2 regions of the Pseudoalteromonas sp. S2893 genome follow, and region 1 is predicted to be linked to the other one. Evidence: riboswitches for the same ligand, from Rfam matches in the RefSeq annotation. Region 1 holds a riboswitch; the other holds the start of a gene.
The links. A riboswitch is a leader RNA that binds a small molecule or an ion and turns the genes downstream of it on or off. The one in region 1 is predicted to bind cobalamin.

Region 1 (16,089 bases):
TTTTTAATATCATACAATGCGCTTAATGGGTTAATGGCAATATTTACTAATAGCTTTTCAAAACGTAGCTGCTCAATATTAGTACAGTAGCTGAGCTGCGGCACGTTTTGTAATTGCTCGCACATTGCTTGGCGATAACTGTGCGCGCAAGGGTTACAGGCACCTAATATGCTTTTACCTTCACCGGTGTGCTGTACTATAAAGTCGTTTGTTTTAAAGCCAGCCATGCTGGTGGTTAAAAAGTACAACGCTTGTTGCTTATCGAGTTGCTCATTGAGTGTTTCAACATTACCCATACCGTTGTGCGATACAATTAGTACACTACTTGGCGATAAAAAGGGTTTAATTTGCGTAAAGGCCGATTGCACCTGAAAAGCCTTTACAGCAAAAATAACAATATCAAACGCGGGCTGTTCATTAATTTGCTTAAGCGTAATAAACCGCGCATTAATTTTTTGCGAAGGCTGTTTTGCTTTGCAATAAAAGCGTGTATTTGCAGTGGCTTTGCGTGTTAACACATGCACAGTGTGAGCTTTAGATAAAAAATGGCTTAGCAATAAACCAATAGCGCCGTCGCCAATAATAAGAATATTAGCCATAAGGGTTCTTTTTTCGAGGAGTAAAAATGGTTCTTAGTAAAAAGTACGTGGCCGCACCGGCAAAATCAGCAATAAAATCACCTAACGAGGCCTGCCTGTAGGGAAGCGCATCTTGCATTATTTCTATTGCTGCACCGTAGCCCGCAAGCAAAAGTACTTGCGTGTACAGCGGTAACTTAAAGGCTTTATCCATAATGATGGCGAGTATAAAAAATATCCCAAAGTGGGCAACTTTATCAACATGTGGAAATAAGTTCGTAACGCCGCCTTTTATTTCTTTGGCAAATAAGAGGGTAAACACCACAATACTAATCAAAAAAACTGCTTGGTAAACACGCCTTGTCACGATAAATCCTAAAACCGCTTAAAAAAGAGGCTGCAGTATATCAAACTAAATTAGTATCGCACCTGAACAACTGGCAGAAAAATGTAAAGATTTATAATTTTAGCGTTATAATCGGCGCATAAATTTAGATTTAATAGTTAGGAGAACCCAATGCCTTCATTTGATATCGTATCAGAAGTAGAAATGAACGAAGCTAAAAATGCAGTAGATAACGCCAACCGTGAGCTAGAAACGCGCTTTGACTTTAGAGGTGTTGACGCATCAATTGAGCTAAACGACAAAACAATTAAACTAAAAGCAGAAGCTGATTCACAAGTTATGCAGTTGTTTGATATTTTAGCAGGTAAAATTTCTAAGCGTGGTATGGACGTAGCAAGCTTGGAGCTGCAAGACATCACTCGTGCTGGTAAAAATGTGTTTCGTAATGTTGCACTTAAGCAAGGCATTGAGAAAGACATGGCTAAAAAAGTAGTTAAAGCCATTAAAGACTCAAAAGTAAAAGTACAAGCTGCTATTCAAGGTGAAGAAGTACGTGTAACGGGTAAAAAGCGTGACGATTTACAAGCCGCTATGCAAGTCGTTCGCACTGCAGATTTAGGTCAGCCTTTCCAGTTTAAAAACTTTCGCGATTAATTAGCTAAGTGCCTTTAGTATTTTAAAGTGAAAATTTAAATGTGTGGTTAATAAATATATTAGCCACACATTTTACCCCGCCCTAATTATAGCCTTTACTTACTCGCAAGCCTAAACCCCTTTTACCTGCGTAAAATTACTCTACTGTTATTCCATATTCTTTTAACGTTCTTTTAACGTTATTTAAATGCATTATTAAATCTGCTTATCACGCAGTTGCGTATATTAGGCTATTCTTAATATCAATATTACTTAATAGCGACTGTTAAAGGTTTTGAATGCTTAAGTTTTTTGTTTTTATAATTATTATTGCGTGCAGTAAGTTTAGTTTTGCCAAGCCAATAAATGTAGATGTGTTGGTAGAGGACGGTTACTTTCCAATTATTATTAATGCCGAAAAAGAGCAAGGGTTAGCGCCTGAGTTTGTAAAAATACTCAATGACTCTCAAAGCGAATATAAATTTACTCTTAACTCTTTGCCTGTAAAAAGGCTCAAAAAGTGGGTCGAATGGGGAGAATTCGACATGTTGTTTTTAATGGCTATGCAATGGGTGCCTGAGGTAGCAAGAAGTGCCTTACAGGAAACGAGCTTTTATGTTATTGCTAAAAATGAGTTGTATACGCTGGCACAAAACGCCCAAAAGCAAAGCTATTTCGATGACTTACATGCTTTAACAAAAGCGGGGGTATTGGGGTATTCCTATCGTTTTGCTGATTTTAAAACCGATGCACAATATTTAAGTGATGAACACCAAGTTAGTTTAACAATCGATGAGTTTAACGTTGTTAAAATGCTGCTATTAAAGCGTGCCGATGTAGGGGTGTTAAATAACATAGCTTATCAATACTTTAAAAAGAACAACATTTTTAATATGAACCTGCTTTATAAGAGTAATACCCCAGATGCTATATACGATACTCATTTTTTAGTTAATCCTGTGCGCAGTAAAATTACGGTAAAACAAATGGATAAGCTTTTAAATTCGCCTGAAATAAAACCTAAAATCACAGCGCTTTTAAGTTCATACGGCGTAACATCCAGCTTTACTGAAAATAAATAATTTAACCTTTAGCTATATAGACGTCCGTTGACATTTGTAAACAAACTGCTCACAATAACCGCCTATTTTCAAGGTGCTTGCTGGTTGCTAAATACAGGGTTTAAAGTATTAAAACTAACAGCGAGATAATCGGGAAGTTGGTGCGCCTTTATGATAAAAGCAATCCCAACACTGCCCCCGCAACGGTAAAGTATTAACGCATCTATGTGTTTACTGAGTCCGGAGACCGGCCTTGAAGTAATCTTACTTACTTAAATCTTTGCGGTGGGCAAAGATAGGGAACATCATGCTAAATAAAACAACTCTTGGCGTTGCTATCTCGGCTGCGCTGTCTTTTTCTGTATCTGCTGCACAAAGCCCAATTGAAAAAATCACTGTTACCGCTAATAAATTTGAACAATCAATAAGTAATGTTTTAGCGAGCGTTAATGTAATTGATCGCGCCGAAATAGATGCAAGCAATGTACGCGATTTACCAACCTTACTAAGCACACAAGTGGGTTTTCAAATTAACCCTAATGGTGGCTTTGGCCAAACGTCGGGCGTATCTTTACGTGGTACAGGTTCTGGCGATACGCTAATTTTAATTGATGGTGTACGCACGGGCTCAGCCACGCTAGGGCAAAAAGCATTAAGTAACGTGCCGCTAAATAGTATTGAGCGAATCGAGATCATAAAAGGCTCGCGTGCAGCTGTGTATGGCTCAGATGCATTAGCTGGGGTTATTAATATAATAACGCGTGAAGCGAGCAATGTATCTCTTGATGCCACATTTGGCTCTAACGCTTATCAAAACTATCAGCTTGCAGGTTCAGTAAAAACAGATGAAGTGGTTAGCGCATTTAATGCAGGCTTTGAAAAAACCGATGGTTTTGATGCGCTGCAAGGTATAGCGCCCGATGACGACAGCTATGAAAATAAAAACGTAGGCTTTAAAGTAAACTATGCAGATGCACATTACGGTAACTTTAAGCTACTAGGCCAGTACAGCGAAGGTTACGCGGATTACGATAGCAGCTTTAGCCCGGCAACGAGCACAGTTGAAAGAGGGGATTTTAAAAACTATCAACTGTCGGCGAAGTGGAGCAAAAACTCCACTAACCAATCTCATGCTATAGATGTTGCTTTTGCAACCGATGATTCTGACAGCACATATGTGGACTTTTATACCGGCGGGCCAATAACCAATACATTTATTACTAAACGCTCGCAAGTAGATTACAGCGGCCAATACCGCTTAACAAATGCGCTTAATATTAGCGGCGGCGTTAATTGGTATAACGATGATGTATCGCACAGCTCGCAAGCATTTGATGAGGATAGCCGCGATGTATTGGCAGTGTTTGTTGGGGCTTATTACGACACCGACACTGTGCTTGCCAATTTAACTCTTCGTCAAGACGACGATGAACAGTTTGGTGATGAAACAACCTATACTGCGGCGGCTGGTTATCATTTATCTGAAAATTCAACATTTAGAATTAGTCAAAGCACAGGTTTTAAAGCGCCAACATTTAACGATTTATACTACCCAAATTTTGGTAATCCAGATCTCCAACCTGAAAAATCAATAAACCGCGAGCTTGGTGTAAATGTTAATTTTGACAGTGCACAAGTCGATTTTGCAATTTTTAGAAACGACATCGAAGATAAAATTGATTACGATGAAAACTTTGCGTTAGCTAATATAAACGAAGCTCGCTATGAAGGGGTTGAGTTTAGCCTTACACAACAAATTTTAGGGTTTGATAGCCACTTTAATTTTGCATACTTAAGTGCCGAAAACAAAGAAACCGGCGATGAGCTACGCAATGTTGCCAAGCGCACTGTTAATTGGGAGCTCGCAAAGCAATTTGGTGATTTTGATGCTCGCATTGATATGCAATACCGCAGTGATCGCGAGGGAGCTGTAACGCGCCTAGGTTCGTATACACTTTGGAACCTAGCGGGTAACTATCGTGTAAACGATAATATTGAGCTGTCGCTGCGTGTAGAGAACCTATTTGACAGAGATTACAATGTGGTTGACTCAAGAGCTGACTTTACAAGCGGTGACGTATATTACTACAACACCCCAGAGCGCCGCTTTTTTGCAGGTGCAAGCTATCAGTTTTAATAGCGTTTTTTAATATACAAAAGCCCGATTTATATCGGGCTTTTTAATGTGTATTTATACCAATTCGCATTAATTCTTAATCATTTTCAGGGGCTAAATGTGTCGCTATCTGCGTTAAAAAATTCTCATTTAGAACAACTAAATAGCGAATTTTTTGCCTTGCTATCAACACGTTTATCCATCCTCAAAATAGATCACTTAATTATGCGGATTGGTATTAGAATTATTTTAACAACGCAAATTAGCTAGTCAGTTAAAAACTCTTTAAATACAGTTTCAAACTTGTGTAATTTAGGCGCAATTAAAATACTACAGTAACCCTGCTGTGGGTTTTCGTTGTAGTAATCTTGATGATAATGCTCCGCTGGGTAATATGTGGTAGCAGGGCTAACCTCTGTCACTATTGGCTCGCTAATATGGTTTTGTAGCTGGGCTATCATCTCATTGGTTTGATTTAATTGCGCATCGTTGTGGTAATAAACAACACTTCTATACTGTGTGCCAATATCGTTACCTTGGCGATTTAATTGCGTGGCATCGTGTAACGTAAAAAACATGCTAAGCAGTGTTTCAAAACTCACTACAGCGCTGTCAAATTCCAGTTGCACAACCTCAGCATGGCCTGTTGTACCAGAGCAGACTGATTTATACGTGGGGTTGTCGGTATTACCGCCGGTGTAACCTGAGCTTACGTTTAGTACACCTTTTACTCGTCTGAATGCAGCGTCTATACACCAAAAACAGCCTCCACCAAATGTTGCTAGTTGTGTTGATGTGCTCATAAGTTGTCCTAATTATGTATGTTACAGTATTAAGGCGAGCATAAATTGAATACGCCGTAACAGCAAGTTACGGCGCAGTGTAAGCTCAGTTAAATTTCTTCGCTGTCTTTTAGTGGGTGAGAGTCGGCTTGTTTATTTAATTTTTGCTGTAAAAACTCTGGCGACTGTGTGTTGCGGGCTAGGGCATAATACGCCGCAGGCACAACATAAAGTGTTAGCAATGTTGATACAATAACCCCTGTAAATACCACCACACCAATTACCATGCGGCTCTCTGCGCCTGGGCCTGATGCCAATACTAAAGGCACTGCGCTCATTACCGTAGTCAGAGAAGTCATTATTATTGGGCGCAGGCGCTGAGTGGCCGCTTGCAAAATAGCCTCGCTAAATTCTACGCCTTTATCACGCAGTTGGTTGGTAAATTCGACTATTAGAATACCATTTTTAGCGCTTAAACCTATCAGCATTACAATACCAATTTGGCTATAAATATTAAGCGTTAAGCCGGTTGCCCATAGGCCAAACATGGCGCCCATTAGGCCAAGTGGTACTGTTAGCATAATGACAAACGGGTGCATAAAGCTTTCAAATTGTGCAGCTAAAACTAAAAAGGTCACAGTAAGGGCAAGCACAAATACATAGGTCATGGCCGATGCGCCTTCGTAATATAATTGTGATTCACCTTTATAATCTACAGCGCCGTCAATGTCGTTTTCCTCAGCGGCTACTTTGTTTAAAAAGTTAAGTGCTTGTTCAAGTGTATAACCATCCGCTAGATTAGCGCTTAGTGTGATGGCGCGCATTCGGTTATAACGGTTTAAGCGCGATGCTGTGGCCTCTTCTTTTAAGCTTATAAGGCTATCTAGCGGGACCAGCTCACCACTGCGTGATTTAAGGTAAATATTTGAAATGTCAGTAGGGTTTGTAAAGTCTTGTTTAGTGCCTTTTAAAATTACATCGTATTCTTCACCACGGTCAATAAAGGTGGTAACACGGCGCTGTCCTAGCATGGTTTCAAGCGTGGTGCCTACATCTGATACCGACACACCTAAATCAGCGGCTTTGTTTTTATCTATGCTGACTAAAAATTGTGGAAAGGTTTCTTTATAGTCGTGATCGATTCTTACCAAGCCTGGATTTTTTTCTGCGCGCTCTATAATGCGGTCGCGCCAATCAGCAAGTTGCTCGTAATCGTTACCTTGTAGTACAAACTCAATCGGGCGAGAAGAGCCACCACCGCCAATACCACGGCGCATAATAGCAAAGGCACGTACATCTGTTACTTCGGTCATTTTTGCGCTTATTTCGTCCATGACTTCCCAGGTAGAGCGCTTGCGCTTATCCCAATCGGCCATACCAACGATAGCAACACCGCCACTGCCGCCCCAGCCCGGTACGCGCACTAAAACACGGCTTAATTCGCCAGCTTCTGAGTAAGGAAGCAGGCGCTCTTCTATTTTGGCCATGTTGGCAGCGTTATTTTCATAACTTGCGCCTTCAGGGCCGCTCATCATAATAAAAAAGGTACCGCGGTCTTCTTTTGGCGTAAGCTCAGAGGGCACTTGTAAAAACAACGAGTAGCTAACAAAACCAGCAAGTACTAGGCTTATCATTAAGCCCCATTTTTTGGTCATATTTGAGGTAAGCGATTGGCGGTAACTGTTTTCAACTTTGCTAAAAACACGGTCCATCCATTGGCTAAATTTACTTTCTTTTTCTGACGCTTTTAAAACTTTAGAGCACAGCGCAGGCGATAGGGTAAGGGCAGTAATACTAGAGAAAAACACCGCGGCACTTACAGCCATTGCAAACTCTGTAAACAAGGCGCCAATTCGCCCATCCATAAATACTAAAGGTACAAACACCGAAATAAGCACAAGCGTTGTCGCAATAATTGCAAAGCCTACTTCGCGGGCACCTCTAAAAGCCGCTAATAAAGGTGGTTCGCCAAGCTCAATACGACGGTGAATATTTTCAAGCATTACAATGGCGTCATCTACGACCAGGCCAATTGCTAATACCAGCGCAAGTAAGGTTAATAAGTTGATTGAATAACCCATGGCAAGTAAAAACATAAAGCTGCCAACAAGTGCTACAGGCACAGTAACAGCAGGGATAAGCGTAGCGCGAATATTACCTAAAAAGATAAATATTATTAACACTACTAATCCCATAGAAATGGCAAGGGTGCTATATACTTCGTTGATTGACTCTTTAATAAAAATAGACGAATCGTAGCTGTCTTGAATAGTGGTGCCCTCTGGCAAATTACGTTTTATTTTTTCAAGTTCACTGCGGGCGTTGTCTACTACTGTTAAGGTGTTTGCTTTTGCTTGCTTTACTATGCCAAGGCCAATCATGTTACGGCCGTTACCACGGAACAGGCTTTCATCGTCGGCGGCTTCTAAATGTACATCGGCAACTTCACCTAAACGTACAAGGTAGCCGTCTTCACCGCGTTTAATAACTAAGTTTTGAAAATCACGTTGGTCTTTATAGCTACGCGCTGTTCGTACGGTAAAGTCGCGGTCGATAGATTCAATTTCACCTGCTGGTAGCTCTACGTTTTCGCTGCGTAGAGTGTTTTCGATATCACTTGAAGTGATCCCACGAGCAGCCATGGCTTGGCGGTTTAGCCAAATTTTCATGGCGTATTGACGCTCACCACCAATACGTACATTTGAAACGCCATCTACAACGGCTAATCGGTCGACAATAAAGCGCTGTGCATAATCGCTCAATTGCAGCGAGTTCATGGTTTCACTGTTAAGTACAAACCAAGCAATAGGGCTCTCGTCGCTGTTTGACTTAGACACCTCTGGTGGGCGCACTTGCTCTGGTAGGTTGTCTAGTGCGCGAGCAACTCGCTCTCGTACATCGTTTGAGGCTGCGTCAATATCACGGCTTATATCAAACTCAATAACGATATTAGAGCGCCCATTTCTGCTTGAAGAATTAATACTTTTAATGCCTTCAATACCCGATATCCGGTTTTCTAATATTTGCGTTATTTTTGTCTCGACTATTTCTGCCGAAGCACCAGTGTAGTCAGTACTAATACTGACAATAGGGGTTTCAATATCAGGATATTCTCTAAGTGGTAGCATCGAAAAAGCCACCAAGCCAAATGTTAGCAGTAGTAAGTTAATTACTATGGCAAAAACAGGGCGTTTAACACTCGTATCTGTAATTTTCACCGATTAACCCTCAACACTTACTTTGCTACCAGGGCGAATTTTAATAATGCCTTCGGTAATCACTTGCTCGCCATCGCTAAGGCCTTCATCAATCGCTACCCAGCCGTTATTTCTGCCAGCAACATGTACTTCTACCTTATTGGCAATACCCTCTTTTACTTGGTATACAAAATGTTTATCTTGCAGTGGGATCACGGCTTTTTCTGGCACCATAAGCGCCTGATTACTACTAAGCTCCAGAGCGGTGTTTAAAAGCATACCAGGGCGTAATAACCCGGATTTATTAGCAAAGCTTGCGGTTACTTCTACACTGCGAGTAATCGAGTCGATACGAGAACTAATATGGGTCACTTTGCCGGTAAAAGTGCGCCCTGGGTAGGCATCGTTTTGAGTATGTACTTTCATGCCAAGGTTAAGTTGAGATAAATATTTTTCAGGGACTTTAAAGTCAACTTTTATAATACTAATATCATCAAGCGTTGTAATAATTGTATCACTACTTACATAAGCACCAACCGACACTTCTCGTTTGCCTAATAAGCCAGAAAACGGCGCGGTAATTAGCATTTCATCAAGTTTGGTTTTAGCGCTTTCTAGTTGGGCTTGCGTGGCATCTACGCGAGAAAGCTGCTCTTCTAATAATGATTTAGCGGTAGATTGCGTACGAGAAAGCTCAGTAAGGCGGCTTAACTGACGTTTTTCTTCTTTTAAATTAATGCCTAGCTCTTTTACAGCGTATTGTTCTTGCTGATTTTGCAGCTGCACAAGGCGTTGGCCTTTACTTACTAAGTCGCCATCTTCAAAATATATGTGTGTAACATAATCGCTTTGTGCGCTTTTTATATAAATTGCTTGGTTTGCGCGTGCACTGCCTATGGCTTCAATCATAACGGTGTTTTCTTGAGACGATACCGTATGGGCCATTACCTGTGTGGGTGTATCACTTGAATTAGATTGTTCACCATGGCTAGATGGCAAATATAAGTACACACTTAAAATAACAAGAAGCGTAATTAAAAATGGAAAAAGAGCTTTACCTGACTGTTTTGAATACATCGTTTTCATACCTGAAAATAAATTGTAAGTATTGTACGAAATAAGACCGTGAAAAGGCGGTTATGTGTCTCATAAATTTGTGCGTTAGGCGTAAAAATTTATGAGACTAATTACTTGTTCCCATTTAACACTAAAATTATGATAAAACGATGAAGCAACCACCGCAGTGTAAAACCTGTTTAACAATGAGAAAAATAATACTTTGGGGTATTGTTATGTTTTTATTTTATATGGCTTTTTACCAATATGGGTAAGCCAAGTTCAATAATAAAATACAGGGCGCAAGGGGCGCGCAATGGCATTGAAGTACTTACTGTAGGCAGCGTAGGTTTGGTATTTATTATGCTGTTTAATTTACTGCGCCCGGGTGAAATTAGCTTAATAGAAATTTTTTTAGTAAGCATGTGCATAGCTGCTATTTTTATTGGTTTTTTAAAAACACAGGAACCTTATTACAGTTTAGTGCTTAGTGATTCCTTACTTGTGTATCAGCATAAGTATGGCCAGTGGCAGTTACATGTTAGTAACTTACACCACAGCGGTATTCCGAAGGTGGCTGACGGCCTTGAACACCTTGAATTAAACGCAGTAGGTTTAAAACTCAATGATATGGACGAATTTTTAAGCGCTATACACCCACGCATTGCCGGAAAACTACTGATAGAGCAGCGTAATTTATTTATGCAAGCTGTTCAAAAACATTGCAAAAATGGCAATTGCCCATCAGAATGGTTAATAGAAGAGACACAATACACCTCACCTAAAGGATTTAGCTATACTGGACTTATAGCTATGTTTGCTAACAGAGCCAAGCACCTTGAGTTGTTAACGGGATATAATTTACTGTTACCCGCAAGTGTATTAGAGACAGACATTTGGTCGTTCAGTGCCGATTTAAATAAATGGAAACGCGCACCTGAACGGTTTATAGCATCGCAAGTTGGACACTAAATGCGATAGTAGGAAAAATAATGAGCCAAGAAAGATCTTTTATAAAGAGTGGTCGCAATACCATCATCCATAAAGATAAAAAGCTTGATCTAGTCATTGTAAATGCAGAGCAGCACCCACGTATAAAGGTAACTCAAAATGGTTTGGAGCCATTTAAAGAGGACCTACCTAAAAACCGGCGTGATGCCAAAGAGCGTTACCTTGAAATTGTTAATGTAAGTAGCGCTGATATTTTTGGCGAAGAAAAACAGCTGTTGTTTATTCAGGCGCTTGATGGGCGTGAATACAAAGTAGATTACTCAAAAATAGGCACTAAGCTGTTTGTGCGTATTCATCAAGATACGTACATGTAATACCAATCCACAATAATGCTTAATCATTTTGCGACACGTTTTCCAGCCTCAAAATGGTTCACTTAATTAAGCGAATTGGTATAACTCTAAATGGCACCTTTATTGCTAGTGATTACACTATAGTAATTATTTGACATTATAGGTGCGTTTTATGAAAGCGTTTGCTTTTACTCCCCTTATATCTTGTTTTTTATTGGCTGCCTGTGGCGGTGGAGGCAGCGGTAGTGATGACTCTGCTGTTGAAACCTCGGTTAATGCCGGAACCGATCTTCAGGTTGTAGAAAAAACAGAGTTTACAATCACCGCACAAGGCTCACCAGCCGACGGTACCTTTACTTGGCAGCGCGTTAGCGGGCCATCTGTGGACGGCTTCCCGCTTGAAGGTGCAGAGCAAACAATTACTGCGCCCGATGTTAAAGCCGATAGTGAACTTGTACTATCTGTAAGCTATCAAACAGATAATGGCAGCTTAGTTAGTGACAACGTGAGCATATTTATTACCTCAAGTAATCAATTACCGCTTGCTGTTGTTAGTCAAACAGCCCCAGAAACACTACCTTCAACCTATAACGACACCGTAACGTTAAGTGCTGAAGAGTCGAGCGACCCTGATGAAAATGGCCAAATTAATAGCTATCAGTGGCAATTAATTTCAGGCCCTGATTTAGATGTAACCGACTTTGACAACTCTACGGTAAGTTTTAGCCACCCGCTGCTTGAATCAAATACTAATTTAATATGGCAATTAAGCGTTACCGACGACGAGGGCGGCGAGGCAAGTACTGAATACAGTATGACATTAAATAAAACAGACGAGCTGGTTGTGGCCAATGCCGGAGATGACCAAAACGTTGAAGAATTTGAGGAAGTGACCTTAGATGCAAGTGAAAGTGACACCCTAACAGATACGTTTTCATGTAGCTGGCAACAATTAACGGGCAATGCCGAAACGCTGGCAAATACTAGCCAATGTACCACGACATTTTTTGCCTCCGACGTTGATTTAGATACCACATTGAGCTTTGAAGTCACTGTTACTGATTCTAAAGGGCGCACTGACACCGATACCGTATTTATTGACGTATCACCAAAAGCATTAGGGTTAATTAACGACAGTGGCCTAGGCGAGTGTTATAACAATACGCAGCGTATCAATTGCCAAAGTAGTGACTTTCCGGGTCAAGATGCAGAGCTTGGTCGAGACAGCTTTGCCAACCAACTCGATAAAGCAGGCCAAGGTAACCTTGCGTTTGACTACACTAAGCTAAATCAGTTTGCTGATGAAGTAGCTGATGATAGTGACGACTTTACTTGTATACGCGACAACGTAACGGGGCTTGTATGGGAAGTGAAAAGTGTAGAATCAGGTACATTACCTAATACCACCTTACGCGATGGCCAAAATCATTACTTTTGGGATTTAGGCACGACAACCTTTACCGATACCAGTACCGCTAATACCACCTGCCCAGATGATACAAGCTGTGGTGTGCAAACCTATATAAATGAAGTGAACGACTTAGATTTTTGCGGCGGTACCAATTGGCGCTTACCAACTTACACTGAGCTGTTGAGCTTAATAGATTATGGCAAGCAGGGCGAAAACGTATTAATTGATGAAGCGTTTTTTCCAAATATGCCAGAAGCAGGCGCTATAGATGATGTGAATTTACCGTACTGGACATCGCAAACTGCAGCCGATGGTACCAGCTTATCGCAAGCGTACATTATTGATATGAGCAACGGGAATGACTTAGCCTACCCGAAAGAAAAGTACGCGTATGTACGTTTAGTCAGAAGCCGATAGGAGAAAATCATGAAAACATGCTTACTATTTTCAATGGCTGTATTTAGCGCAAGCTTTCAACTAGCCGCAGCGCAAACGTGTTACGACGGGGCGGATACAACAACACCAACCACACGCTTCACCCTTAATGACGATGGCACAGTGTTAGATACAGAGACAGGCCTAATGTGGCAACGTTGTAGCTACGGACAAGTTTACGATAGCGACACTGAAACATGTACAGGCTCTTCTCCGTCACTTAATTGGCAAGAAGCACTTAGAGGCGCAGAAAACGACACCACTGCCGATTACGACGATTGGCAGGTGCCTAATATTAAAGAGCTTGCCAGTATTTTAGAGCACAGCTGCACCGAGCCAAGTATTAACGAAGAGGTGTTTTTAGGCACTAAATTGCAAAACTACTGGAGTAATACCTCAGGGGTAAGCACGATGAGCTCAGCATGGGTTTACCAGTTTGATAGCGGGCTTAATAGCTTACATGCTAAAACCAGTGACGTGTATTTACGTTTAGTGCGTTACGAAAACTAAGTAAAATAAAATAGCCAAGCACTTAGCTTTAATACAAAAGCGCCGCTAAATTTAGCGGCGCTTTTTTGTTTTACATAAATTTACGTTATTTCAATAATAAAGCGCATACAACGTTGTTACTTTGTCGTTTTTTTTGCCATTATAGGCCGAGTTTTAATGACGAAGGAACATTGCGGTGTATTTAAGCTACTTTGGCTTGAGCGAAAAGCCATTTTCGATCTCGCCCAACCCCCATTATTTATTTTTAAGCGAACGCCACAAAGAGGCACTTGCCCACTTAACCTATGGATTAGGCGAAGATGGCGGGTTTGTATTGCTAACCGGCGAAGTGGGAACAGGCAAAACCACCATTACCCGCAGTATGTTAGAGCAACTGCCAGAGAACACTCAAGTTGCAATGATCCATAATCCGGCGCTGTCGGAGCTTGAGCTTTTGGCCAGTATTTGTGATGAGCTAAACATTACTTACGATGCCCAAAATGCCACCCTTAAAAGTTTAACCGACTTTATTAAGCAGCACTTAGAGGCTAATAACAAAGCGGGCGGGCACACAATTTTAATTATTGATGAAGCGCAGCTCCTTGCCCCCGATGTGCTTGAGCAATTACGACTATTAACTAACATAGAAACTGATCATAAAAAACTGTTACAAATAGTCTTAGTGGGCCAACCAGAGCTTCAGGCATTATTAAAACGTACTGAGCTTAGGCAGTTAGCTCAGCGAATTACAGCACGGTATCATTTATTACCGCTCACCCAAGGGCAAACAGTTGCGTATATAAAGCATCGTTTACATATTGCCGGGTGTGATAAAGGCGTGTTTTCGCTCGATGCGATGCAAGCTGTACATCAGTTAACTGGCGGCATTCCACGCTTAATGAATTTAGTCTGTGAGCGCGCGTTAGTCGGGGCTTTTTCTAAGCAGCAGCTTATTGTTGATAGTGATATTATAAAACAATCAGCCCAAGAATCACTGCCTATGGACTTTGTGGCTGCGCAGAATAATGCACCTAAATCCACTGGCCGTGTTTATTATTACTTAGCATTTGCTGCTTTGTTTGCAGTAGGTGTTGGCATGTCGTTTATTATATAGTTAGGTAATTTATGTCTTATTTATTAGATGCATTAAAGCAATCTCAACAAGCAGATATGAGCGCCGAGCAATATGATTTGCAGTCAGCGCAGTTAAAACAGCAGCAAGCACTTACGCGCTATAAAAAAATGGTGTGGCTACTTGGCGGCGCAATTGCAGCATTTATTGCTATAGCGGGTGGCTTTACAGCAGGTAAGTGGTTTCAAAGCAGCGCACTATTAAACGCAACCCAGACGGTTGATGTTGTTAGCACTGATAGCAAAAAACAAAAACAAGCTGTAACAGATGAGCCAACAACAGCGCAAAATAAAGCCGCAAAGCCTGTAACATCACCGTCTTCAGAGGCTGAAAAAAATAGTAATAAAGCAACGATTGAAGGGCAGTTGGTGTATGTACAAACACCTACTGGGGTACAAAAAATGTTGCTTACCCCACAAGGGCAGTATATCCCTATTAATGATAATCTGGCGCAGCAGCAACCAGGTTACAATGTGCAACCCCCTATAAATGCTAACGGGTATAATCAAAATGCGTTTAATCAGGCGACTTACAATGCACAGCTACCTAATACGCAAAGCTATAATCCACTTGCTTATAATGCACACGGCCAAAACACGCAATTTATGCAGCCACAAACACAAACACAAAATACAAGCTCAGCAGGTTTAGATATGAGCAAGTATAAAGTGCTTGGAAAACCACTGAATGGTGAAAATACCCCAAGCACGCAAGCGCCGCAAAGTAGTCCGGAGCTTGATGCTGTACCGAGTAAATTAAAAGATGCCTTTGCGCAAGCGATAAAAGACTCGGAGCAAGAACAAGATTACGAAGTAACCCAGGCCTCACGCAGTTCATCTCGAGTTAAACCGGTTGAGCTATTACCAGATGGCTTACAAGCCATGCTGCCAAGCATTAAATACCAAGCACATATATACTCTTCAAGTGCAGATAAACGCTGGATAAAGCTTAATGGGAGAGAGCTACACGAAGGGGAGAGCATAGGGGCACTAACAGTGCGCGAAATTACCCCAGAGCAAAGTGTACTTGATTTTGATGGTTATGAATTCAGTATTAAAGCTTTGCAGGATTGGCCGCAATAAAGCGCAGCTAATAAAGTAAAGCCGCAAAACTGCGGCTTTACTTTTTAACTCAAGGTAAAATAGCGTTTTTGTAAAAGCGCTCTAAGTCAATGTTGTAGTCGGTCGGCTTAACGGTTGATTCGAGCTTGTCAGCTGTTTTTTTATTTGCCAAGTTTATATCTTGCATTTCCGTGTAGCGACCGTGTTTAGCACTATAAAATGTTTTAACCACCGGCTTTAAAGGCGTTTCAGGGTTACTCTGTGTAACTAAGCCTACTTTTTGGCTAGATAAGCGCACTAAGGTGCCTACTGGGTGAATGCCAATACATTGGATAAACTTAGTAAGTAGCTCACCATCAAAGCTATCAGGGCAACCATCTTTTAAAATTTTAAACGCTTTTATAGGCTCCATACCGGCTTTATATACCCGCTCTGCCGTAAGTGCATCATATACATCTACAATTGACGCCATACGTACGTATTGGCTT
Region 2 (16,089 bases), on a different contig from region 1:
TTAATAACAGCTCAGCTCTAAATTTACGATGAACATCTACTTTTCCTTTTATGGCTTTTTCGAGCAACTTTTTAGTGACTTTTAATAAAAGAGGAAAAAGTAAAATGGCCATAAGGGTAACAATCAATTTATATTGCGTACCCATTAGCTCTAAAAGCGCAAACAATTCCAAAGTGTGATCCCGTACTGTTTTTAGGAAAATTTAAAGCGCTAGTGTAACGCTTTCGTTTATTGCTCGCTATTTAAAAGGTGTTTTTAACACTCACGAGCCACTGCACCGAATCAACATCGTCGTAGCTATCAAGCGGGGCGGCAATATCAAGGTGGATCATGGTGCCAGAGTTTGCTCTGCTAGGTGCTAAACGCAAACCCACCCCAATATTTTTTAAAACATGATCGTTCTCGCCGTTGTCTTCATCGTTAAACCAAGCGCGGCCAACATCAACAAAGCCCGCTGCACCGACTTTAAATAGCTGCAGTAAATCGTACTCCCAGTAATAGCGTTTTTCTAGGCTGACTAAAAAGCTTCGGTCGCCATGCTGGTAATCCATAGGATAGCCACGAAGGCCCGTTTCGCCGCCAAGTGTTAGCTGCTTATCGGCGGTTAGGTTTTTAGCATACTGGGCACGGGCTTTAACAAACCAAGATTGGTTTTCGCTGGTATTTAAGTAGTACTGCACTTCGCTGGTGGCTAAAAAGTTTTCTAGTTGTTTTTGCTCTTTATTCCAATAACCATCCACTTGAGCACTAAAACGCCACAGCGTTCTGTCGGTAGTAAAGTGCGCTTTTTTAGCTTTTAACGAATACACGGCTCTGCTGTCATCATTACTTAGTGATTCATCTGAGTAGCCTAATAGGGCTTTAATATTCCACCCTAAATTTAAATCTTCGGTGCGCGAAATACTGTCAAAATTACGCACTTTTATATAACTGTCTTCAAACCAATGACCACTCACATAGGGGTAACTTAGTTGTCTGTTTTTGGCCAAGGGAGCAAAAGTTGTTTCTATTTCTGCAAAGCTGTCTTCTTGCTTTACATAGCCAAGCGTTAAGCGCTGTGTCCAGCTATCAGATAATGCTTTAGAGTGGCCTAAAAAAGCGCTAAAAAAATCGGTTGTTTGATCAAACTCGCTGTATTCATCACCACGGCGATACAACGACTCTTCTCGCTGTTCAGAAAAGCTTTTAATACCATAGCTATAAGGTGTATCTATGGCGTAAAACGGATAGGTTAGCTCTAATAAGTGGCGCTTACCGTCGCTGTTGTCGGCATACTCTAAGCGCCCGCGATACCGGCTAGATAATATATTAGGATCGTCATAAACAAATAAATAACCGTTACGATCGCTGTCGGTGGTGCGTGAAAACGACAAACGCTTGCCCCAACCCAGTAAATTGGACTCACGAAAACCAATACTCGATTTATTTTCGCCACCGCTGCGGCTAAAGCTTATTTCGGGTAGTAAGGTCCATAAATCGCGAGTTACCACCGTTACATCTACGTTGCCGTCGCAGTTTTCAACCGCGCTTATTTGCGCATCATATAAATAGTTTTGTTGGCGTAATAAACGCTCTGACTCAGCGAGTTTTCTGGCATTGTAATTATCACCTTGTTTAAATAACAGAATATTACTAATAACGTCTGGCTCGGTTTGAATATGCGCGCGGTTGGCAAAACGAAAAAGCGCGTTATTTTCCTCCTCCAACTCGGTATTAAAAACGTTAAGTTGTTTAAGGGTAATTGAAGTTATTTGGGCGTCGCTACGACTATTAATCAGTGTGGTTTTATCTTCAACCTCACGGCGTAAATTATTGCTTTTGTCTGAGTGAGTTTGCACAGCGGAGCAGGTGTTAGTTTTATTGGGTGGTTGTTGTGCAAAGGCCTCAGACGCACTAAAGCTTACAAGGGCTAAGCTTATACAACAGTGTGCAATCCATTTTCTATTCACCATTCAACCTCTTCAATACTACTGCAAATATGAGTCGTAATATCAGCTTACATCATTGTTATTACAATGTAAGTAAAAGGTATGGATTTTGAAACTAATTAATTGTTACCGTTACGCACCTTTGTTAATTAGTGCATATGCGAAGTGTTTTAGCTTAAGTAAAAAGCAAGGGCTGCTAATAAATGCTCGGCTTCTTGGCCTTCGCCATTAATCCAAATACTTTCGCTGTAGTGTTCAAAATTTAAATTAAAGGTTTGCTGTTGATAGCTAAAGCGCAATTGATGACGGTCAGCACCCCCTGCGTAGTCAATAATTGTTATTTCATCGGCGTGTAAAAACAGTGTGCTCCACAGCTCAAAGTCTTCATCGTGTGGGGCTTCTACCGGGCTTATAACAATGCATTTATGGGCGTGATTGTATTCAATTTGGGTCATAGTTTACTTAATTGCTAGCAAGGTAATTACGAATGGCCGTTAAAAATTCGCCGCCATATTTATTGAGTTTGGTAAAGCCAACGCCCGATACCTTTAAAAATTCGCTGTCGTTGGTGGGCATTAATTGCGCCATTTCGGCTAAGGTTTTATCGTTAAATACAACGTACGGCGGTACATCGTCGGCATCAGCGAGTTCTTTACGCAGAGCCCGTAAGCGGGCAAATAGTTTTTTGTCGTAGTTAAACTGCGCCAGTTTATCTTGGTATACGTGTTTAGCTTGTAAGCGCGGCTCGGCAAGCTGTAGAGCGTATTCACTTTTAAGCACTGCGCGTGCTGCTTCGGTTAAGCGCAGCGAGGCACCTTGGGTAATATCTTGGCTTAACAAGCCTTGGTGTATAAGTTGGCGTAATATACTGAGCCAAAATTCACTGCTTTTGTCTTTGCCTATGCCATAGGTGCTGAGTTCGTGGTGGTTGTTGTCGCGTATGCGGCTGGTATTAGCCCCGCGTAATAATTCTACAATATAGCCTAAGCCAAACCGCTGCCCAGCTCGATACACACACGAAAGCGCTTGTTGCGCTACTAATGTGCCATCAAAGCTTTTTGGTGGGTTAATGCAAATATCGCAGTTGCCACATTGCTCGCGTTTATACTCGCTAAAGTAGTTTAATAGTATTTGGCGACGGCATGTTTGCGCCTCGGCAAAGCTGGCCATGGCATTAAAGCGTTGTTCTTCTACGCGGCGGCGTTGTTCATCGTCTATGTCTTCAAAAAAGCGCCTAACGCGGCCTATATCGGCAGGATCAAAATACATAATAGCTTCTGCGGCTAAGCCATCACGCCCAGCGCGGCCAGTTTCTTGATAGTAGGCTTCAATACTTTTTGGAATATCGTAATGCAGAACAAAACGCACATTTGGTTTATTTATGCCCATACCAAAGGCAACGGTCGCAACGACTATTTGAATATCATCGCGGGCAAATCCGGTTTGCACAAATTGGCGTTGCTCGTTGCTCATGCCTGCATGGTACGCGGCGGCATTTAAACCTGCATCAGCGAGTTTTTCGGCAATGTCATCAACGCGCTTACGGCTAGTGCAGTAAATAATGCCACTTTGATTTTTTTGCTCTTTTAAATAGCGCAGTAGTTGCGCCATTGGCTTGAACTTTTCTTCGATGGTGTAACGAATATTCGGTCTGTCGAAGCTGCCGGTATGTATATAGGGGTGTTGTAATTTTAACTGCTCAACTATATCAAAGCGGGTCGCTTTATCGGCCGTGGCGGTCAGTGCCATCATAGGTACATGGGAAAAGCGCTGCTTAAGCTCATTTAATCTAAAGTAATGAGGTCTAAAGTCATGCCCCCAATGCGATACACAATGTGCTTCGTCAATTGCAAATAAGCTGATATTTAAGTGGCTAAGTCGCTCGGTAAATTCATGCTGAAGCACTTTTTCAGGGGCTACATACAGTAATTTTATTAGCCCTTGGTGCAATTGTTGGTACACTAATTGTTGCTCTTCGCGAGCCAGGCTATTATTAATGTAAGCGGCTTTAACACCTAATGCTTGCAGTTGCGTTACTTGGTCTTGCATGAGCGAGATAAGCGGTGAAATTACCACAGTAACCCCTTCGAGCACTAACGCTGGTACTTGGTAACACACTGATTTACCGCCGCCTGTAGGCAGTAGTACCAAAGAGTCTTGGCCATTAATGGCCGCGTCGATCACCGCTTTTTGGCCATCACGAAACTCGCTGTAGCCAAACACTTGTTTAAGAACCGTGTCGGGCTTGCGGACCAATGTGCTAGGTGTAGGGGTTAGAGTATTCATCGGCGGCTATTTTAGTGGTTTTTTTATAGGATGTCTTTAGCTTAGAGGTAAATGATTTAATTAGTGCCTCGTGGTTTTGCTTCAGGTATGCTTAACTCATCGTACCAGTGTTAATTTAAACATAGAGAATAATAATGAATAAAGAAATGTTAATTGAACAAGTTGGCGCACTGTTTGTAAATGGCATGCCATTTAATCAGTTTTTAAATATCTCGGTAGAGTCGCTCAGCCCTGAGCAAGCTAAAATTACCTTTCCCTGGCAGGATGTATTTATAGGCAATCCTGCGCAAAAAATTCTTCACGGCGGTATTATATCGGCGGTGCTCGATAATGTGGGCGGCATGCTTGCAGCAGCCAGTGTTATCGATAAATTAACCGAGCTCGATATCCCTAGCGTACAGCAAAAGCTGGCTACCTTAGGCACCATTGACTTGCGCACAGATTATTTGCGCCCTGGCAAAGGGGAGACATTTACAGCCAGTGCTACTTTGATCCGCTCTGGTAATAAAGTGTGTGTATGTAGAATGGAGCTACACAATGAAAAGGCAATCCAAATCGCCTTTGGTACAGGTACGTATTTAGTAGGTTAAAGCTGCTAATTACGTACGGCTAAAATAAAAATCTTAGCCTTTCGCTGAGCTTTAGTTACCGCAAAATAAATCACTTAATAGCACAAATTGGTATAAACTGTCGGCCTTTTAGTATGAATAAGTAGTATGTATGTCGATTGCAAACGAGCAGCGTAAAGGCGGTATTTTTGCCTGTTTAGCTTTTTTAATGTGGGGCTTAGCGCCTATTTATTTCAAACAAATACAGCATGTTTCTGCTTTTGAAATTTTAACTCACCGTGTTGTCTGGTCTGTGGTTTTTTTAGTGCTTGTGGTCAGTGTGCTTAAATACTGGGATAAGGTTAAGCGCATAGTTGCCCAGCCAAAAATTATTTTAATGTTAGTACTTACTTCTTCTATATTGGGCTTTAATTGGGGGTTGTTTATTTGGGCGGTTAATAATAACCAAATGCTCGATGCCAGTTTAGGGTATTACATAAACCCATTACTTAATGTGCTGTTGGGCATGCTATTTTTAGGCGAGCGGCTGCGAAAGTTACAAGGGTTTGCAGTGTTTTTAGCCTTTGCGGGCGTAGTATTGCAATTGGTAAGTTTTGGCTCGTTTCCGGTGGTGGCGTTTTCGCTTGCCACGTCTTTTGCTATTTATGGCTTACTGCGTAAAAAGTTACCAGTTGAAGCGCTGCCAGGCATTTTACTCGAAGCCCTAATTTTACTTCCGGTTGCATTAATTTACTGGTGGGTAATGGCACCAACACCTACTTCCGACTTAGCCCTAAACGATTGGCATACCAATGCGCTGTTAATTAGTGCCGGTATTATTACTACGTTGCCGCTGCTTTGCTTTACCGGAGCGGCCAAGCGTTTGCAGTACACAACATTGGGCTTTTTTCAGTACATAGGGCCAAGTTTAATGTTTATGCTTGCTGTGGTGTTTTACGATGAAGTATTTGATGCAGAGCGGGTGATTACCTTTGCCTGTATTTGGAGTGCACTGGCTATATTTACCTGGGACTCTTATCATCAATCGCGTAAGCGTAAAAAAGCGGCTGTTACCGCCGCCGAAGTTTAATACCTATGCGCAATAATAGTTTAAGCAAGTTGCTATAAAGCAGCGTCAAGGTTTAGCTTATTACTTTATTACGGCCGGTTTCTTTTGCATCATACAGCTTTAAATCGGCCTGTTTAAGTAACTCATCTATTTGATAAATAGGGCCGCTTGCAAAACCAATAGAAATTGTAAATTTAATTTTTTCTTGGCTAAACTCTTGGCTATTAAGCTCTATAAATTGCCTAAACCCTTCAAGGCGTTTTAGCGCTTGCGCTGTGGTTGCATCAGTAAAGTAAACGGCAAATTCTTCACCGCCTAAGCGAGCGACTAGCTGCTTTTCAAAGTACTTTTTAAAACACACCGCCAACCCTTTGAGAACCTCATCGCCTGAATCGTGACCGTATGTATCGTTAATCGATTTAAAATGGTCTATATCAAGCATGGCGAGTGCACCATCTTGATTCGATTTTTTTAAATACTTGAGAGACTTGCTCGACTCTTCAAAAAAGTAACGTCGATTAGGCAGGTTTGTTAAGTAGTCAGTATTTGCTTGGCGCTTAATTGTTGCTATTTGCTCAAGCATGTCGACGTTTTGACTTAGTCGGCAGTAAAACTCTTCGCTGTTAAAGGGTTTATGGAGGTAGTCGTTGGCACCATTTTTTAAAAATAGGCTCGATAATGCTGACGAGTCAGCACCTGAAATACCGATAATGGCTTTTTCATCATTACTGTAAAGCCGGCGAATTTCGGCGCATAGCTCATCACCATTCATGTTTGGCATTTCGTTATCGGTAATAATAACAGACACGTCTTTTTGGCTTTCAAGTACTTCTAGCGCGTCTTTGCCGTCCTTTGCTTCGAGTATTTGATACTTATGGCGCTTTAGTAAACTGCAAATGTATCTACGGGTAGAGGTTGAGTCGTCGACGACCAACACTTTTACGTTCTCGTTACGTGGTAAACGGCTTAGTTGTTTTTCTAGGTATTGGTAAGCTTGTTTGTTTTCTTTGATTATGTAATCAATTATTGGGTATTTTTCTACCGTGTCGCGAGTTTGTTTATCTATGTTGCCTGTCATTACTATGGTGGGAATGTCGGCATTAATAGTATACGGAACCGCCTCACCCGCAGGAGCATCGGGAAGAATAAAATCAACAACAGCGCAAAAGTAGCTATTGTGTTCTATTAGCTCTTTTGTTGCCGCTAAAGATTCGGCTATATCTACTTCGTAACCTGCTTTAAGCGCGATATGCTTTTGCACACGCGCTATAGTAGGCGTATCTTCAACTATGAGTATTTTTCGCGTCACGTAACAACCTTGTTTGATATTTTGCAAAAGTATTTGCTTATACAAGTTGTAACTGTTAAAACGCAAAAAAGCAAATATCTTAGAGGCTTATACGCTATCTGATTCGCTATAATCGTCTTGGCTTATTGGTACCGGCCCTGACATTTTTGAACGGCCAAAAAGTGTATGAAACTTGGTTTTACAGGTTGTTAGTTTTAAATATTTAACCCAGGCTTTTTCGATTGGGTTTGTAGGTTCTTTACTGCCACAAACTACGTCAACAAATTGCTCTTGTAGCGTATTTTGGGGTGCTAAAGTTTTATTATAAAGGCCTTTTAGTACAACGCCGTGTTGCTCTAATATGCTGGCTTCTAATAAGGTGAAGTTTCCGCTGCGGCTAAACCCGCGAGGAAAGTTTTGATCATCATAAAATTGACGTTGGCTAACAAACGCTTGGCGAAGTAGTGAAATATCGTTGCTCATAACTGTATCCTCATACCCTGTTTATTGCTGGAGTATGATGCAAGTTTGACAATTTATTAAACAAGTTATTTTTATCGTGAGGATAAAAAATTGGATATAGATTTATTAAAAACATTTGTAGAGGTTGTGCGCACGCGTCACTTTGGTAAAGCGGCTGAAAACCTGTATATCACTCAATCGGCAGTAAGCTTTCGGATTCGCCAATTAGAACAGGGGTTGGGTGTAAACTTGTTTATTCGCCAGCGTAACAATATTCAATTAACGGCGCCAGGAGAGCGATTGCTTCCGCACGCTAAAATGATCATCACCGGCATGCAGCGTGCCAAAGTGGATGTGGCACTTGCCGATAACATGCACAAGCAAATAAGTTTAGCGGGTACGCCTAATATATGGGATGCGTTTTTACAATTTGGCATTACTAATATTGTGTCGGCTATGCCTGGGGTGTCGTTGGTTGCAGAGGTTAAAGCCCAACAAGAAAGCACGCGGTTATTATTAGAGCGTACGCTTGATTTAGCCATTTTATTTGACCCCCCTAAAGTAGACGAGCTTGTGGTAGAGCGAATTTGCGAGCTGCCAATTATTCCGGTTAGTGGCTATGACACGGCCACTAACGAGAATTTTTTTGATAACCAATATGTATATGTTGATTGGGGTACTACGTTTTCGCTATGGCATGCGCGCCAATTTACCGGTAAAACGCCGCCTTATTTTAGAACCAGTACGGGGCGTATTGCCCTTGATTTAATTCTTCAGTGTGGCGGCAGTGCGTTTATCCCCGAGGTACTTGTTGAGTCTCACCTAGAAAAGGGTGAGCTGTTTCATGTAAAAGATGTAGAACATACTTCGCGTGATATTTTTGTGGCCTACCACAGAGACAACGAACAAAAAGAGTTAATAGAAACCCTGATTAACTTATTACCTAAAATAAATGCTTATCAGCCTGTTGATGAACACTAAATACCGACTATGATTTTTAATGAGGTTGAATAGGTACAATTTTGTTTATTAAATATTCATGTCGTTTTGTTTTCAGAATTTAGACACTTTTATTAAAATAAAAAGACAAAAATGTTTCCTTTGTAATATATCTGTCATTTAACGGTGACAAACTGCAGCTGTTTTAAAAATTAGTCTTGTGATTATCGAGGAAATAACATGAATTTTGTAAAATCGAGCTTATGTGTTGCACTAGTAAGTGGTTTATCTTTTAGCGCGTTTGCAGACGTTGATGTATACGGTAAAGCGAATGTTACTGTGCAATCGTCTGATGATGGCGAAGGGTCTTTCACTGAAATTAAAAGTAATGCATCTCGCTTTGGACTAAAAGGGTCTGAAAAGATTACTGATGGATTAGAAGCGGTTTATAAGTTTGAGTTTCAAGTTGATGTATCTGATGCTGACTCTAAAGGTGATAACGACGACAATATTTCTGCACGTAACCAGTATGTAGGTTTAAAAGGTGCATATGGTCAAGTTGTTGTGGGTCGTAACGATACAGCGCTTAAACAATCGCAAGGTAAGTTAGATTTATTTAATGACCTTGAAGGCGATATTAAAAATGTCTTTAAAGGTGAAAACCGCTTAGGTGATTCAATCACTTATACATCTAAAAGCTACGAAGGCTTTAAAGTACTTGCTACATTTATAGCTGAAGATGACGTAGATGCAGATAACGGTTATTCAATGGCGGTTACCTACGGTGACTCTGCACTTAAAAAGAGTGCGGTATACGCCTCGGTTGCAGCCGATAGCGAAGTAAATGGCTACGATGTAGTGCGCGCATCAATTCAAGGTAAAGTAGAGAGCTTTAAATTAGGCGCTATGTACCAAACTCAAGAAAAAGTAGACGGTAGCGCAGAAGCAGACGGCTATTTATTAAACGCAGCCTACAACATGGGTAAAAACACGTTTAAAGTGCAATACCAAGCAATGGACTTTGATGACAGCGACGACAAAACGGCAGTTTCTGTAGGTGTTGATCATAAGTTTAATAAAAACATTAAAGTATTTGGTTTTTACTCAAGCTTTGATATGGACAACAATGTTGACCAAGACTACGTTGGCCTAGGTATGGAATACAAGTTTTAAGCGTTGCTTAAACACTCCCTTTATTAACCGCGCTCTAATGAGCGCGGTTTTTTTTGCTTTAAATTATTTACTTACCCGCCCATAATAGACCCTCATTTGGAATGGGGTGAAATTCCTCAACTATTCCCGTAACTGTAATTAGCACCACGCTTTAAGTCAGATACAAATGAGACATATCAATCAGCATGAGAAGTTCTAGATTGGTATACTTTTTTAACGAGCGGGTAAACTCATTTTTATTGATGCACTAGTCTTTTAGCTGTGTGTTAGTGAGTGCACGCTTTCTAAGGACTCACTTTTGCAAACTACATTAGCGCCAAATACCCCCTTATTAAACGTTCAAAATGTGTCGTGGGAAGTCGATGATCACGCCATTTTAAACAATATTAATTTACACATAGCTAAGGGTAAGTTTATTGGGTTAATTGGCCCAAATGGGGCGGGTAAGTCGAGCTTACTGCGTTGTTTGTATCGCTTTAATAAACCGACCGCTGGTAACGTTACCTTTAATCAGCAGGATATTTGGCAGCTTAAAAGTGAAGACTACGCAAAATATGTTGCTGTAGTTCTACAAGAAACGCCCGCGCAATTTAACCTAACATTATTTGATGTGGTTGCCCTTGGGCTTACACCTCATAAATCATTATTTAGCGCCACCACCCACAGCGACAAACAAAAAATTACACAGGCAATAAAAACCGTAGGGCTTGAGCAACAGTGTAAGCAAAATTTTGAATCGCTTTCGGGGGGCGAAAAGCAACGTGCATTGATTGCCCGCGCTATAGTGCAGCAACCGCAATTACTCATCATGGATGAGCCAACCAGCCATTTAGATGTTAAATACCAAATACAAGTGATGGAACTAGCAAAATCGCTAGGGGTTACTGTGTTTGCCTCATTTCATGATTTAAATTTAGCAGCCGCTATGTGCGATGAGCTGGTGGTTATTAATAAAGGTAAAATAACACATGCAGGCTCGCCTGCGCAGGTACTTAGTGAGGACATGCTAGCGGATGTTTTTGGGGTATGTGCGCGCGTAACTAGCCACCCTCAGCGCACAGAAAATGGCCAAACTATTCCTCATATTACTTACTTTTATGGCTATTAATTAAATGGATATAACAAAAATAAACCAGTGGACAATATTTATAGCAGCCGTGTTAATTGCAGTGGTTAGCCTTTTTAGCGCACTGAGTTTTGGCGCCGCAGATACGCCGTTAAGTGATGTGCTCACAGGGATTTTATCAGCAGGAGAGGGCTCGTTTAACGCGCGTATTATTTATGAGCTTAGATTACCTCGTACCTTACTTGCCTTTATGGCGGGCGCAGGTTTGGCTATTGCAGGGCTTATTTTACAAACGGTTACCCGTAACCCGCTCGCTGATCCGTATTTATTTGGCATATCCTCAGGCGCATCGTTTGGGGTAGTACTGCTTATGGCCGTTGCGGGTATTAGTGCAGGGTTTATGTTATCGGCTGCTGCCTTATTAGGGAGCTTTTTAGCAATGGGCTTATTGATACTTATTGCTGGGCGGCAAAAAAGGTCGCAAGTAGAGTCTATGTTGCTAGCGGGGGTGGCACTGTCGTTTTTATTTAGCGCATTTACAAGTTTATTGCTGTATTGGAGTGACCCGCAAGCAGTGGCTGGTATTTTATTTTGGACGTTAGGCAGCTTTGCCCGCGCACAATGGGCCACGTTATGGTTGCCATGCGTGGTTATAGTGGTGTGTATTAGCTTTATGCTGAGCTTTAAAAGGCAGTTAAATGCGCTGCTTCTTGGCGATGAAAGCGCGATAACGCTTGGGGTCCGTGTGCACCGTTTTAGAATTTTAATGTTGGTATTGAGCTCGTTAATAACGGCCGTGCTGGTGGCCTTATGTGGCGGTATTGGTTTTGTAGGTTTAATGGTGCCGCACATAGTGCGCTTTTTTATATCTCAGGGCAGTACTGCTGGCTTACTAATTACCAGTTTAATGGGCGGCACGTTTATGGTGTGGGTCGATGTGCTTTCGCGCTCATTACTTAAAAACCAAGAGCTCCCTGTTGGGGTGATTACAGCAGCTATGGGTAGCGTATTTTTTTTAAGCTTACTCTTTTTTAGAAAAACAAAGGCATAGTGCTGATGAAAACCTTAATGATTCAAGGCACTACGTCAGATGCCGGAAAAAGCACCTTAGTCGCTGCGCTTTGTAGAGTGTTTGCAAAGCAAGGTGTAAAGGTCGCGCCTTTTAAACCGCAAAATATGGCGCTTAATAGCGCGGTTACAAAAGAGGGAGGCGAAATAGGCCGTGCGCAAGCTTTGCAAGCCATAGCCGCTAAAGTAGAGCCTCAAAACGACTTTAACCCCATATTGCTCAAACCAAATAGTGATACGGGGGCGCAAGTCATTGTACATGGAAAAGCCATTAGTAATATGGAGGCAGGGGCGTATCATAACTATAAACAGGTTGCGATGGATGCAGTGCTTGCCTCGCATAAACGCCTAGCAAAGCAGTTTGATTTATTATTGGTTGAGGGAGCAGGCAGCCCCGCAGAAATAAACCTACGCGAGAACGACATTGCCAATATGGGTTACGCAGAAGCGGTAGATTGCCCTGTCATTATTATTGCCGATATAGACAAAGGCGGTGTGTTTGCGCATTTAGTGGGCACACTTGCGTTATTAAGCGAATCCGAGCAAGCGCGCGTAAAAGGCTTTGTTATAAACCGCTTTAGAGGCGATATAAGCTTGCTACAAAGTGGGCTAGATTGGCTTGAGCGCTACACAAAAAAACCAGTGCTTGGAGTGCTGCCTTATTTGCATGATTTAGCACTTGATGCCGAAGATGCTGTAGCAATAGATAACACGGTGACGACTGCCACCATTAATATAGCCGTGCTTTTATTGCCGCATATTAGTAACCATACCGATTTTGATGCATTGCGACTGCACCCAAATATTAATATAAATTATGTACGCCACACACACGCGATCCCACCGGTTGATCTGATTATTATTCCTGGCAGTAAAAACGTGCTGGGTGATTTAAGTTTTGTAAAAAATGAAGGCTGGGATACGCAAATAAAGCGCCACATACGTTATGGTGGCAAAGTACTTGGTATCTGCGGTGGTATGCAAATGTTGGGGTATACCATAAATGATCCCAACGGAGTCGAGTCGTCCTTAAAGCAAGTAACGGGGCTTGCCCTATGCGATTTTGAAACCACTCTAAGCACCCAAAAAGTACTCACTAAAGTAACGGCGGCTATGCAGTTAAATGATTTGCAAACACCGTGTAGCGGCTACGAAATTCATGCCGGCATTAGTGAAGGCGCAGCACTTAATAAGCCATTTTTAACGTTTAACGCGCACCCTCATGGGTTTGAAAACGATGGCTTTATTAGTGACGACAATGCCATTACTGGTACTTATTTACACGGCTTGTTTGATGAACCCGCTACCACACTGCAAATTTTAAAGTGGGTAAAAAGCGATGCAGCCATACAACCTGTGAGTATTGTAGCGCATCGCGAGCAACAACTAGAGCGCTTGGCCACTATGTGCGAGGCGCATTTGAACATACAACACATTATATCGATTTATGAAGGAGATAATAATGACGGATACAAATAACGATAAGCACCAGCAGCGCCAACAAAAAGTAAAAGAGCAGGTAGATGCACGCGTGGCTGCTGCGCAAGATGTTAAAGGGATATTTCAGGTAATTACGGGTAATGGTAAAGGTAAATCTACCTCAGGCTTTGGTGTGGTTGCTCGCTGCGTAGGGCATGGTAAAAAAGCCGCTGTTTGTCAGTTCATTAAAGGCACATGGGAGTGTGGAGAGCGTAACTTATTACAAGGCGCAGGGGTTGAATTTGCCGTTATGAATACCGGTTTTACATGGGATACGCAAAACAAAGAAGCCGACACCGCAGCCGCGCAAGCAACGTGGCAGGAGTCAAAGCGTATGCTTGCAGATAGCAGTATTGATTTAGTATTACTAGATGAGCTTACCTACATGGTGACTTACGGTTATATTGATTTAGATGAGGTAGTAAACGCGCTAAATAATCGCCCTCCCATGCAATCGGTTATTATTACAGGTCGCGCAGCGCACCGCACGTTAACAGACCTTGCCGATACAGTAAGCGAAGTGCGCAATGTTAAACACGCCTTCGACTCGGGTATAAAAGCACTAGAAGGGTTTGATTACTAATGTATAAAGCGTTTTTTACTGCACTGCTGTTATTGTGTTCTGGGGGCAGTGCCGTGGCCAGTGATACAGCTGCGCCAGATAAACTACGCGTTGTAGCACTTGCACCGCATATAGTAGAAAACCTGTTTGCTATAGGTGCGGGAAGTAATATTGTTGGCACTGTTGATTACGCTGACTACCCAAATGAAGCTAAAAGTATTGAGCGCATTGGTGGTTACTATGGTATTTCTCTTGAAAAATTATTAGCGCTAAAACCCGATTTAGTGATTGGTTGGAAAAGCGGTAATCAAAGTGAAGATTTAGAACAAATTAAACGCCTTGGTATAAAAGTACATTTAAGTGATCCAAAAAAAATAGAAGAAGTTGCAAACGAGCTGATTGCTCTTGGAAAATTTACAGGGTGTATTGAGCAAAGTAAGCAAGTAGCAAACGCATTTATTACTAAGCTTAAAAAAATTAAAAAGCAGCAGCAAAGCAAAAAAATATTAACTGGTTTTTATCAATTATGGCCAGAGCCAATGATGACGGTAAGTGAAAACACATGGATAAACCAGCTTATTGAAACATGTCATGTAAGCAATGTATTTGCACACAGCCCAACCGACTACCCGCAAATAAGTATTGAAAACGTGGTGATTAAAAAACCACAGGTTATTATTATTCCTGATGAACAAGCCGATAATCCACAACCTAAAATTAATTGGCAAAAATGGCCAGAAGTCCCCGCTGTAAAACATAACCAATTTATACGTGTAAATGCCGATTTATTACATCGTTTTACACCGCGCATGCTAGATGGACTGGCAAATATGTGTGATAAAATAGATGCATCACGCAAACAAATTAAGAGTATACAATGAGCGATTGGCCAGCCTTTTTAGAATATGAATTACAGCAACCTTATATGCAGCAAACATTAGATTATGTAGCAAAACGCCGTGTCGAAGGTGTTGCTGTGTACCCACCCAAAGAGCAAGTATTTAGTGCCTTTGAAGCGACAGCCCTTAACAATATTCGCGTGGTTATTTTAGGCCAAGACCCATATCACGGAGAAGGCCAAGCCCATGGCTTATGTTTTTCTGTGTTGCCAGAGGTTAAAAAGTTACCGCCGTCGCTAAAAAATATGTACAAAGAATTGGCAACGGATATTCCCGGTTTTGAAATACCAGACCATGGTTACTTACAAAGCTGGGCAGAGCAGGGCGTGTTTTTACTCAATACGGTACTCACGGTTGAGCAAGGCCAAGCGCACTCGCATAAACATTTAGGGTGGGAGCAATTTACCGATAACGTGATAGCTCATATAAATGCACACTGCAAAGGAGTGGTGTTTATTTTATGGGGCGCTCATGCGCAAAAAAAAGGTAAAAATATTAACAGCGCTCGCCATCATATTTTAAAAGGGCCTCACCCATCGCCGCTTTCTGCGCATCGTGGTTTTTTTGGCTGTAAGCACTTTTCACAAACAAATGAATTGTTACAAGCCCAAGGCGATACGCCCATTAACTGGCAGGTTTAATTGATATATTAAAAAAGGCTTTCGTATTATGAAAGCCTTTTGCTTAGTTATTGTGTATACATGCCCATGCGCAATAATTATCAATTATTTTGAAGGGGTAAAACCTGGCGTTAGCTTTACTATCGATACGGTTTTCCTGCCGCAAAATATATTGCCTAATTGAGCGCAATGAGTTTGAAATTAAAAATCTAGCTCATCAATTTCAATGCTGTCTGTAAAAAAGTCTAACTCCTGTAGTTCTTTACGTAACCGTTGTTTGTCTTTTATGGCCTCAATCTCGCGCCACTTTCTTTTTTTATTCTTTTGAGAGGTTTTTCTTGTTGTATCAGGACCTTCTAATATCTCTAATATATCGTTTAGGCTATCCATGACTATCTCCTATTGATTTTAGTGAACCTCGAGAATACCTATACCACAGGCCTAGCTAAAATAGAATAAAAAAGTGACTAATTTGTTACAGGTATGTGATGCGTTGATGAAGTTTAATACTAACTAACTTTATTAAGCGCGTTATTTTTAGATAGAAAAAATAAATAAAAAATATTAAAAGTTAGTTATTTAGCTGTGTAGGCAATGGTACATGCTGTGGCAGGTTAGTATAAAGCAGTGCGGATTATATTAAGGGCATAAAAAACGCCGCAGGTGCGGCGTTTAATACATAATTAGCGCGTATTACATTGC

Region 2: it holds a riboswitch for cobalamin, as region 1 does, so the genes downstream of both, CWC04_RS12685 (ABC transporter ATP-binding protein) here and CWC04_RS01090 (TonB-dependent receptor domain-containing protein) in region 1, are expected to answer to the same signal.

What each region holds. Positions count from the first base shown of each region.
Region 1 is NZ_PNCY01000002.1:60,142-76,230, forward strand. It holds gene CWC04_RS01065 (ketopantoate reductase family protein) at 1-599, opposite strand, end outside; gene CWC04_RS01070 (VanZ family protein) at 592-945, opposite strand; gene CWC04_RS01075 (YajQ family cyclic di-GMP-binding protein) at 1,096-1,578, shown strand; gene CWC04_RS01080 (transporter substrate-binding domain-containing protein) at 1,857-2,639, shown strand; cobalamin riboswitch at 2,707-2,876, shown strand; gene CWC04_RS01090 (TonB-dependent receptor domain-containing protein) at 2,926-4,755, shown strand; gene msrA (peptide-methionine (S)-S-oxide reductase MsrA) at 5,001-5,537, opposite strand; gene CWC04_RS01105 (efflux RND transporter permease subunit) at 5,627-8,734, opposite strand; gene CWC04_RS01110 (efflux RND transporter periplasmic adaptor subunit) at 8,738-9,790, opposite strand; gene CWC04_RS01115 (DUF2982 domain-containing protein) at 10,037-10,741, shown strand; gene CWC04_RS01120 (hypothetical protein) at 10,762-11,094, shown strand; gene CWC04_RS01125 (Lcl C-terminal domain-containing protein) at 11,246-12,901, shown strand; gene CWC04_RS01130 (Lcl C-terminal domain-containing protein) at 12,911-13,429, shown strand; gene CWC04_RS01135 (ExeA family protein) at 13,605-14,522, shown strand; gene CWC04_RS01140 (general secretion pathway protein GspB) at 14,534-15,622, shown strand; gene CWC04_RS01145 (cyclic di-GMP phosphodiesterase) at 15,672-16,089, opposite strand, start outside.
Region 2 is NZ_PNCY01000026.1:2,089-18,177, reverse strand. It holds gene CWC04_RS12735 (mechanosensitive ion channel domain-containing protein) at 1-172, opposite strand, end outside; gene CWC04_RS12730 (BamA/TamA family outer membrane protein) at 243-1,952, opposite strand; gene CWC04_RS12725 (DUF3630 family protein) at 2,099-2,383, opposite strand; gene recQ (DNA helicase RecQ) at 2,391-4,214, opposite strand; gene CWC04_RS12715 (thioesterase family protein) at 4,349-4,804, shown strand; gene rarD (EamA family transporter RarD) at 4,935-5,852, shown strand; gene CWC04_RS12705 (response regulator) at 5,905-7,140, opposite strand; gene CWC04_RS12700 (MaoP family protein) at 7,228-7,602, opposite strand; gene CWC04_RS12695 (LysR family transcriptional regulator) at 7,693-8,562, shown strand; gene CWC04_RS12690 (porin) at 8,761-9,693, shown strand; cobalamin riboswitch at 9,792-9,923, shown strand; gene CWC04_RS12685 (ABC transporter ATP-binding protein) at 9,992-10,801, shown strand; gene CWC04_RS12680 (FecCD family ABC transporter permease) at 10,806-11,810, shown strand; gene CWC04_RS12675 (cobyric acid synthase) at 11,816-13,306, shown strand; gene cobO (cob(I)yrinic acid a,c-diamide adenosyltransferase) at 13,290-13,889, shown strand; gene CWC04_RS12665 (cobalamin-binding protein) at 13,889-14,749, shown strand; gene ung (uracil-DNA glycosylase) at 14,746-15,408, shown strand; gene CWC04_RS12655 (DUF3545 family protein) at 15,589-15,777, opposite strand; gene tal (transaldolase) at 16,081-16,089, opposite strand, start outside.